DNA from 2 places in the Streptomyces sp. NPDC002032 genome. Region 2 is predicted to be linked to the other one. Evidence: riboswitches for the same ligand, from Rfam matches in the RefSeq annotation. Region 2 holds a riboswitch; the other holds the start of a gene.
What was found. A riboswitch is a leader RNA that binds a small molecule or an ion and turns the genes downstream of it on or off. The one in region 2 is predicted to bind glycine.
Positions count from the first base shown of each region.

Region 1: another riboswitch for glycine. It lies ahead of gcvT (glycine cleavage system aminomethyltransferase GcvT); the one in region 2 lies ahead of gcvP (aminomethyl-transferring glycine dehydrogenase).

Region 1 covers NZ_JBIASM010000002.1:624,244-629,220, forward strand. The annotation lists gene ACFYYT_RS06950 (APC family permease) at 1-527, opposite strand, end outside; gene glyA (serine hydroxymethyltransferase) at 695-1,951, opposite strand; gene gcvH (glycine cleavage system protein GcvH) at 1,969-2,352, opposite strand; gene gcvT (glycine cleavage system aminomethyltransferase GcvT) at 2,468-3,583, opposite strand; glycine riboswitch at 3,768-3,871, opposite strand; gene ACFYYT_RS06970 (AAA family ATPase) at 4,043-4,744, shown strand; gene ACFYYT_RS06975 (enhanced serine sensitivity protein SseB) at 4,811-4,977, shown strand, end outside.
Region 2 covers NZ_JBIASM010000001.1:8,923-13,899, reverse strand. The annotation lists gene gcvP (aminomethyl-transferring glycine dehydrogenase) at 1-2,812, opposite strand, end outside; glycine riboswitch at 3,010-3,108, opposite strand; gene ACFYYT_RS00055 (PRC-barrel domain-containing protein) at 3,230-3,586, shown strand; gene ACFYYT_RS00050 (DNA polymerase IV) at 3,583-4,977, opposite strand, start outside.

The DNA.
Region 1 (4,977 bases), on a different contig from region 2:
AGCACCGGGATGGCGAACTTGACGAGGGTGAGGGCGGCGTTGATCTTCGCGAGCAGCTGGACCGACCAGTAGCAGGACAGCCAGAGCAGGAAGGTCAGGCCGAGCGCCACCGCCATGCCGGAGGCGGTCAGCTGGTGGGACCGCGCGTCGACCAGGTCCCGGGCCCAGCCGAAGCTCCAGGAGGACATGTACTGCGTCGCGGCGATGGACTCGATCGGGATCAGCGAGGCGACCGCGATCCAGACCGCCCAGCCGGTGATGAAGCCGAGCACCGGCCCGTGCGAGAGGGCGCCGTAGCGGGCCATGCCGCCGGGGATCGGGTAGGCCGCGCCCACCTCCGCGTAGGACATGGCGATCATGCCGATGAACACCGCGCCGATGACCCAGGCGGCGAGCGCCGCGGGACCCGCGACCTGCGCGGCCGTGCCCGCGCCGAAGAGCCAGCCGGACCCGAAGATCGAACCGATGCCGATCATGATCAGCGCGAAGAGACTGAGGCCCTTCCTGTGCGCCGCGCTCATGTCCATGGGGTGGGTGTCCGTCCTGGAGGGGATTCCTTTATGTGCAGCCTATTTGCCGTTTTTTGAGTGTTTCAGGGGCGATAGGTGACATCCACCGAGGACATTGGTCACGAAACGGGTCATGAAAAGGGCCCGGCCCTGTGGAAAACACGGCCGGGCCCTCCCCCTCGCCGTTACAGCGAGGGGTACAGCGGGAACTGCGCGGCGAGCGCGGAGACGCGCGCCGTGAGGTCCGCCGCGTCGAAGTCGGGCTTCAGGGCGGCGGCGATGATCTCCGCGACCTCGGCGAACTCCTCGGCGCCGAAGCCCCGGGTGGCGAGCGCCGGCGTGCCGATGCGCAGGCCGGAGGTGACCATCGGCGGACGCGGGTCGTTCGGGATCGCGTTCCGGTTGACCGTGATGCCGATCGAGTGGAGGCGGTCCTCGGCCTGCTGGCCGTCCAGCTCGGAGTTGCGCAGGTCCACCAGGACCAGGTGCACGTCGGTGCCGCCCGACAGGACGGAGACCCCGGCCTCGGTGACGTCCGGCTGGACCAGGCGCTCGGCGATGAGCTTCGCGCCCTCCAGGGTGCGGACCTGGCGCTCCTTGAACTCCTCCGAGGCGGCGACCTTGAAGGACACGGCCTTGGCGGCGATCACGTGCTCCAGCGGGCCGCCCTGCTGGCCCGGGAAGACGGCGGAGTTGATCTTCTTGGCCAGCTCCTGCGTCGACAGGATGACACCGCCGCGCGGACCGCCGAGGGTCTTGTGCGTGGTGGTGGTGACGACGTGGGCGTGCGGCACCGGGTTCGGGTGCAGGCCCGCGGCCACCAGGCCGGCGAAGTGCGCCATGTCGACCATCAGGTACGCGCCGACCTCGTCCGCGATGCGGCGGAAGGCGGCGAAGTCCAGCTGGCGCGGGTAGGCGGACCAGCCGGCGACGATCAGCTGCGGCTTGGACTCCTTGGCGAGGCGCTCGACCTCGGCCATGTCGACCTGGCCCGACTCGTCGACGTGGTACGGGACCACGTTGTAGAGCTTGCCGGAGAAGTTGATCTTCATGCCGTGGGTCAGGTGACCGCCGTGGGCCAGGTTCAGGCCCATGATCGTGTCGCCCGGCTTCAGCAGCGCGAACATCGCGGCGGCGTTGGCCTGCGCACCGGAGTGCGGCTGGACGTTCGCCGCCTCGGCGCCGAACAGCGCCTTGATGCGGTCGATCGCGATCTGCTCGATCACGTCGACGTGCTCGCAGCCGCCGTAGTAGCGGCGGCCGGGGTAGCCCTCGGCGTACTTGTTGGTCAGGACCGAGCCCTGGGCCTCCATGACGGCGACCGGAGCGAAGTTCTCCGACGCGATCATTTCCAGGGTCGACTGCTGGCGCACGAGTTCGGCGTCGACGGCGGCGGCGACGTCCGGGTCGAGCTCGTGGAGAGGGGTGTTCAGTACGGACATCAAGATCCCCTGGGGTATCAGTTGTCGGAGTGGGTGAGCGCGGCGTACTCGTCGGCGGAGAGCACGTCCTTCGGCTCCTGCGACAGGCGCACCTTGAACAGCCAGCCACCCTCGAACGGAGCCGAGTTCACGAGCGCCGGGTCGTCCACGACGTCCTGGTTGGCCTCGACGACCTCACCGGAGACGGGGGAGTACAGGTCGCTGACGGACTTGGTCGACTCCAGCTCGCCACAGGTCTCGCCCTCGGTGACGGTGTCGCCGACCGCGGGGAGCTGGGCGTAGACGACGTCACCGAGCGCGTTGGCCGCGAACTCCGTGATGCCGACCGTCGCGACGCCGTCCACGGCGTCCGACAGCCACTCGTGCTCCTTGGTGTAACGCAGCTGCTGGGGGTTGCTCATGACCTGATTCTCCTGGATGCGGGGGAGTGGATGTGAACAGTGGTCTCGCGTACCGGGACGGGCGCACGGGGCCCGGACACCGCCGTACGGCCGGCCGGCCCCACGGCGGTGGTGACTACTTCTGCCGCTTGTAGAACGGCAGCGCCACGACCTCGTACGCCTCATGCGTACCGCGAATGTCCACGCCGACGCCGGAGGTGCCGGGCGCGGCGTGCGCCGCGTCGACGTACGCCATGGCGATCGGCTTGCCCAGGGTCGGGGACGGGGCGCCGGAGGTGACCTCGCCGATCACCCGGCCGTCGGCGACCACCGGGAACCCGGCGCGCGGGACGCGGCGGCCCTCGGCGATCAGACCGACCAGCTTGCGGGGCGGGTTCGTCGCGGCGCGCTCGGCGGCGGCCTCCAGCGCGGCGCGGCCGACGAAGTCCCCCTCCTTCTCGAACTTCACGACCCGGCCCAGCCCCGCGTCGAAGGGGGTGAGCGAGGTGGTCAGCTCGTGCCCGTACAGCGGCATGCCCGCCTCAAGGCGCAGCGTGTCGCGGCAGGACAGGCCGGCGGGCACCAGGCCGGCGCCCTCGCCCGCCTTCGTCAGCGCCTGCCACAGCTCCACGGCGTGCTCCGGGGAGACGAACAGCTCGAAGCCGTCCTCGCCGGTGTAACCGGTGCGCGCGATCAGGGCGGGCACGCCCGCGACGGTGCCCGGGAGGCCCGCGTAGTACTTCAGGCCGTCCAGGTCGGCGTCGGTCAGCGACTTCAGGATGCCGGGGGACTCGGGGCCCTGCACGGCGATCAGCGCGTAGGCGTCGCGGTCGTCGCGCACCTCGGCGTCGAAGCCGGCGGCGCGCTCGGTGATCGCGTCCAGCACGACCTGGGCGTTGGAGGCGTTGGCGACGACCATGTACTCGGTCTCGCCCAGGCGGTAGACGATCAGGTCGTCCAGGATCCCGCCGTCCTCCTGACAGATGTGCGTGTAGCGGGCGCGGCCGACGCCGACGGTGGAGATGTTGCCGACCAGCGCGTAGTCCAGCACCTTGACGGCCTCGGGGCCGGTCAGCGTGATCTCGCCCATGTGGGACAGGTCGAAGAGGCCGGCCTTGGTGCGCACGGCGTTGTGCTCGTCGCGCTCACTGGCGTAGCGCAGCGGCATGTCCCAGCCCGCGAAGTCGGTCATGGTCGCACCGAGCTGGCGGTGCAGCGCGTCGAGCGCGGTCAGGCGGGGGGCAGTGCTCATGGGTGTGGCTCCCGGGTCCCAGGGCATGACATGACGAGGACGATCCTCCCCATCTGTCATCGGAACCTGAGAGGTTCGCCGAGAGTTCCCCGTGTGAAGGACGGGACGCCCTGGGCTTGCACCTTGGGTGGAGCGCGCGGCGGCCGTCGGGGACGGACGCGCGCGGCTCGCTTTTCAGATCTGCCTCATCCACGCGGTACGGGGCCTGAGAGATTCAAGGGAGGTACTTGCTCCTTCGGCGCCCGGGCACGGCCTCGCGGCGTGCCGGGACTCTCCCGCGCGGATTCAAGCGGCCGGTATGCAGTTGGTGTCCAGATGGCGCACATCATTGCACGGGCCGCTCGGGAACGGGCAGTGGGGCCCCGCAGAACGGACGGACCGGAACCGGGACCCCGGGATTACCGTCTCTTTACACTCAGTGGGCATCGGGTCCCGGCGGCCCGGCATCGGGGGGAGACGATCACTGTGCGGAGATTCGGAGCGCTGACGACGACGGGGCCCCAGGCGTGGGCCGACGGGGTCCCGCCCCAGCACGGCACCCAGCACGGCGCACAGCACAGCGCACAGCGCGGCCCCCGGCGGCGGACCGCCGGCCCGGTGCGCGACCTGCGCGGCGCCGCCGCCCCCGGCCCGCGGCGGCTCGGTTTCGCGGACGGGGACATCGTGGTGGTCTCCGGGCTGCCCGGCGGCGGCAAGAGCACCCTGATCAAGCGCGCGGCCGAGGACGGCATCGACTCCCAGGACGCCCGCGAACGCTGGGAGCGGCGGATGCCGGGGGCCCTGCCGTACGCGGTGTACCGGCCGCTGGTGCGCGCCGCCCATTACTGGGGGCTCTGGCGGCGGCTGCGCTCCGGGTCCTCCCTGGTGGTCCACGACTGCGGCACCCAGGTGTGGGTGCGCGCCCTGCTCGCCGCCACCGCCCGCCGGCGGGGCCGCTCGCTGCACCTGCTGCTGCTGGACACCACCGCCGAGGAGGCCGCGTCCGGCCAGGCCGCGCGGGGCCGCCGCGTCTCGGCGTACGCCTTCGCCCGGCACCGGGGCGCGGTGGGCCGGCTGCTGCGCGAGGCCGAGGCGGGCCGCCTCCCGGCCGGCTGCGCCTCCGCCGTCCTGCTCGACCGCCGCTCGGCCGCCGCCGTGACCCGGATCGCCTTCCACCGCTGACCGGCGGCCGCGCGGCGGGCGGTAGCCTCGGGGCGACATCGGGGCGGAGCCTTACGGAGGGCGTACATGCAGGGCAGCGGCTGGCCGGCGAACGAGTTGGAACAGGTCCTCGGGGCGGCCCTGGGCGCCGCGGACGCCGGGCCGCGCATCCTGGAGGCGCTCGGCCGCAGCCAGGTGTGGGTCCCGCTGCCCCACGGCGGCAGCCCCGGGCACGCCGCCCTGGACCTCCCCAC
Region 2 (4,977 bases):
GGACCGGCGGCCAGTACTTCTCGGCGGGCGTGACACCGGCCGGGAAGACGGCCTCGTCGCGGCTGTACGGGTGGTTCCACTCGCCGCCGAGCGCCGCCGCCGTGTGCGGGGCGTTGGCCAGCGGGTTGTCCTCCAGCGGCCACTCGCCGCCCGCGACCCGCTCGATCTCGGCGCGGATGGCGATCATCGCGTCGCAGAAACGGTCGATCTCGGCGAGGTCCTCGGACTCCGTCGGCTCGATCATCAGCGTGCCGGCCACCGGGAAGGACATGGTCGGGGCGTGGAAGCCGTAGTCGATCAGACGCTTGGCGATGTCGTCGACGCTCACTCCCGTGGCCTTCGACAGCGGACGCAGGTCGATGATGCACTCGTGCGCGACCAGGTTGCCCGGGCCGGTGTAGAGCACCGGGTAGTGCGGCTCCAGGCGCTTGGCGATGTAGTTGGCGCCCAGCACCGCCACCTGGGTGGCGCGCTTGAGGCCCTCGCCGCCCATCAGGCGCACGTACGACCAGGAGATCGGCAGGATGCCGGCCGAACCCCAGGGAGCGGCCGAGATCGGCCCGACGCCCGTCTCCGGGCCGGCGGTCGACTGGAGCGGGTGGTTCGGCAGGAACGGGGCGAGGTGCGCCCGGACACCCACCGGGCCGACGCCCGGGCCGCCGCCGCCGTGCGGGATGCAGAAGGTCTTGTGCAGGTTCAGGTGCGAGACGTCGCCGCCGAAGTGACCCGGCTTGGCGAGGCCCACCAGGGCGTTCAGGTTGGCACCGTCGACGTACACCTGGCCGCCGGCCTCGTGCACCTGGGCGCAGATGTCGGCGACGTGCTCCTCGAACACGCCGTGCGTGGACGGGTAGGTGATCATCAGCACGGCGAGCTCGTCGCGGTACTGCTCGATCTTGGCGCGCAGGTCCTCCGCGTCCACCTCGCCGTCGTCGGCGGTCTTGACGACGACCACCTTCATGCCGGCCATCACGGCGCTGGCCGCGTTGGTGCCGTGCGCGGAGGAGGGGATCAGGCAGACGGTGCGCTGCTCGTCGCCGTTCGACCGGTGGTAGGCGCGCACGGCCAGCAGACCGGCGAGCTCGCCCTGGGAACCGGCGTTCGGCTGGATCGAGACCTTGTCGTAGCCGGTGACCTCGCAGAGACGTTCCTCCAGCTCGGTGATGAGCGTGAGGTAGCCCTCCGCCTGCTCCACCGGGGCGAACGGGTGCAGCTGGCCGAACTCCGGCCAGGTCACCGGCTCCATCTCGGTGGTCGCGTTGAGCTTCATGGTGCAGGAGCCCAGCGGGATCATGCCGCGGTCCAGCGCGTAGTCCTTGTCCGCGAGCTTGCGCAGGTAGCGCAGCATCGCGGTCTCGGAGCGGTGCTGGTGGAAGACCGGGTGGGTCAGGTACGCGTCCGAGCGCAGCAGCTCCCCGGGCAGCGTGTCCGCGGTGGCCTCGTCCAGGGCCTCGATGTCGGCGCTGACGCCGAAGGCTGCCCAGACGGCGTCGAGGTCGGCGCGCAGGGTGGTCTCGTCACAGGCGACGGAGACGTGGTCGGCGTCGGCCTGGAAGAGGTTGACCCCGCCCTCGCGGGCCGCGGCGACGACCTCGGCGGCCTTGCCGGGCACCCGGGCGGTGACGGTGTCGAAGAAGGAGCCGTGCACCACCTCGACCCCGCCGGCCGTCAGGCCCGCGGCGAGCAGGGTGGCGTAGCGGTGGGTGCGGCGGGCGATCGTGCGCAGGCCGTCCGGACCGTGGTAGACCGCGTACATGCCGGCCATGACGGCGAGCAGCACCTGGGCCGTACAGATGTTGCTGGTGGCCTTCTCGCGGCGGATGTGCTGCTCGCGGGTCTGCAGGGCCAGACGGTAGGCCTTGTTCCCGTCCGCGTCCACGGAGACGCCGACGAGGCGGCCGGGCAGCGAGCGGGCGTGCTTCTGCTGGACGGCCATGTAGCCGGCGTGCGGTCCGCCGAAGCCCATCGGGACGCCGAAGCGCTGGGTGGTGCCGACCGCGATGTCGGCGCCGAGCTCGCCCGGGGAGGTGAGCAGGGTCAGCGCGAGCAGGTCGGCGGAGACGGTGACGATGGCACCGAGCTCGTGGGCCTGGTCGATGACCGGCTTGATCGCGCGCACGGCACCGGAGGCGCCGGGGTACTGCAGGAGCACGCCGAAGACGCCGCGCTCGGCGATCTCGGCCGGGATGCCCCCGGACAGGTCGGCGACGACGACCTCGATCCCGATGGGCTCGGCACGGGTCTCGATCACGGCGATGGTCTGCGGCAGCGCGTCGGCGTCGATCAGGAAGACACCGCCCTTGACCTTGCCCACGCGCCGGGCCAGGGACATGGCTTCGGCGGCGGCGGTGCCCTCGTCGAGCAGGGAGGCGCCGGAGGTCGGCAGCCCGGTCAGCTCGGCGACGACGGTCTGGAAGTTCAGCAGCGCCTCCAGGCGGCCCTGCGAGATCTCCGGCTGGTACGGGGTGTACGCCGTGTACCAGGCCGGGTTCTCCATGACGTTGCGCAGGATCACCGGGGGCGTGAAGGTGCCGTAGTAACCGAGGCCGATCATCGACGACAGCACCTGGTTGCGGTCGGCGAGCGAGCGCAGCTCGGCCAGCACCTCCGCCTCCGTGCGCGCGTCGGGCAGGTCCAGCGCGTCGGCGGTCTTGATCACATCCGGCACCGCGGCGGCGGTGAGCTCGTCCAGCGAGCCGTAGCCCACGTGGGCGAGCATCTTGGCCTGCGCCTCGGCGTCCGGGCCGATGTGGCGCTGCTCGAAGGGGATGCCTCGCTCCAGCTGGGAGAGCGGAATGCGGTTGGCGGTCATGACGGAGGCCTCCTGGTCGTATGACCTGCGAGGGGCACCACGGCGCGGGCACCCGGACGGCCTCCCCCTCTGTCATCTCAACCTGAGAGCTTCACCGGGCCGCAAGGGGATCGCCCCTGAGGTCCGGCTTTCACCGTCGGTGAGGAGAGGGACCGGTACTGCGTGCCCGGTACCCGCCCCTGCTTTCCAGAGTGGCCTCACCACGTGCGGTACGTATGCCTGAGAGATTCCGGGGAGGATTTGCTCCTTCGGCGCCCCCGTCGTACTCACTCGGAGGACTCTCCCGCACAGGGTCAACAGCCATCACCCAGCCTACCAGCGAGGATCTCGCGACTCCCTCGAGTGGCCCCCTCTCCCAATATGCACTTCTGTAGTGATAACGGATGAGTTGTACCACTGCGACCGTACGGAGGGACCGTGCAGACCGACATCGATCCGCGCAGCCTGATCGGCCGCAAGGCGTTCGACCGCAACGGCGCCAAGATCGGCACCGTGGACGAGGTCTACCTCGACGACGCCACGGGCGTACCGGAATGGGCCGCCGTCCGCACCGGCCTCTTCGGCCGGGACGCCTTCGTCCCGCTGGAGCCCAGCGAGGTGGTGGACGACACCCTGCGGGTGCCCTTCGAGCGCTCCCTGATCAAGGACGCCCCCGACTTCGGCGTCGGCCGCCACCTCTCCCCCGAACAGGAGCTGCAGCTCTACCACCACTACGGCCTGGACGTCACCCTGCCCGGCAGCTTCCACCACCCGCCCCCCGAGCAGCGGGCCTAGGGCGATTCCGCAAAGTCCCCGCCCTCCGGCCGCCGTCCCACCAGCGGAAGCGGGTCGGAGGCCTCCAGTTCGAGATCGTCCACCCGGAAGGTGCGCACCCGCCCGGGCGGCGATCCCGGCTGCTCGAACCGTACGGTGACCCGCCCGACCCCGCTGCCCTGTACCCAGCCGGGCCCGTACACCGCGTGCCGTACGTCGCTCCCCGCGGCCCAGTGCCGTACGGGAGCGGCCTGCCGCCCCGCCTCCCCCGGCGCCGCGAGGGCCACCACGGGACCGGCACTGCCCTCGCCCCCACCAGCCGTACCCACCTCACCGGCATCAGCGGCCCCGGCCGCCCCGTCCGGCGCAACGGCCTCCGCCTCCGCCTCCGCGCCCTCCCCGTCCGCATCGGCCCCGGCGCCGAGCGCCTGGGCGAACAGGTCCTCCTGCGTGTAGTCCGCGAGGCCCGTCACGCCGACCCCCAGCAGCCGCACCCCGCCGGTGGTGTCCACGCCCTCCAGCAGCCGCGCCGCGGCCTCCCGGACCACCGAGGGGTCATCCGTCGGCCCGCGCAGGGTCTCGGACCGGGTCAGCGTGGAGAAGTCGTACCGCCGCACCTTCAGGACGATGGTCCGCCCCGAGTGCCCGGAGGCGCGCAGCCGCCCCACGCAGCGGTCGGCGAGCCGCTGCACCTCGGAGCGGATCCGGACCCGGTCGTGCAGGTCCACGTCGAAGGTGTCCTCCACGGACACCGACTTCGCGTCCCGCTCCGCGACCACCGGCCGGTCGTCCAGCCCGAGCGCCATCCGGTACAGCCCGACCCCGTGGGCCCGGCCCACCATCCGGACCAGCTCGTCCTCGCCGGCCTCCGCCAGCTCCCCGACGGTGGTGATCCCGGCCCGCCTCAGGTGCTCCCCGGTGGCCGGCCCCACCCCGGGCAGCGTCCGCACCGACATGGGCGCGAGGAGCTCGCGCTCGGTCCCCGGTTCGATCAGCAGCAGCCCGTCCGGCTTGGCCTCCTCCGAGGCGACCTTGGCCAGCATCTTCGAGCCGGCCAGCCCCACCGATCCGCTGAGCCCCGTGGCGGCCGTGATGTCGGCCCGCAGCCGCTCCCCGGCCGCGCGGGCACCCGCCGAATCGAAGGCCGTGCCGCCCGCCTCCAGATCCACGAAGGCCTCGTCCAGGCTGAGCGGCTCCACCAGCGGCGACAGCTCCCGCAGCAGGCCCATGACCGTCTCGCTGACCTCGCGGTAGAGGCTGAAGCGGGGGATCAGGTACGCGCCGTTCGGGCAGAGCCGGCGGGCCTGGGCGGTCGGCATCGCCGAGTGCACCCCGAAGCGCCTGGCCTCGTAGGAGGCGGTGGCCACCACCCCGCGCGGCCCGAGGCCGCCGACGATGACGGCCTTGCCCCG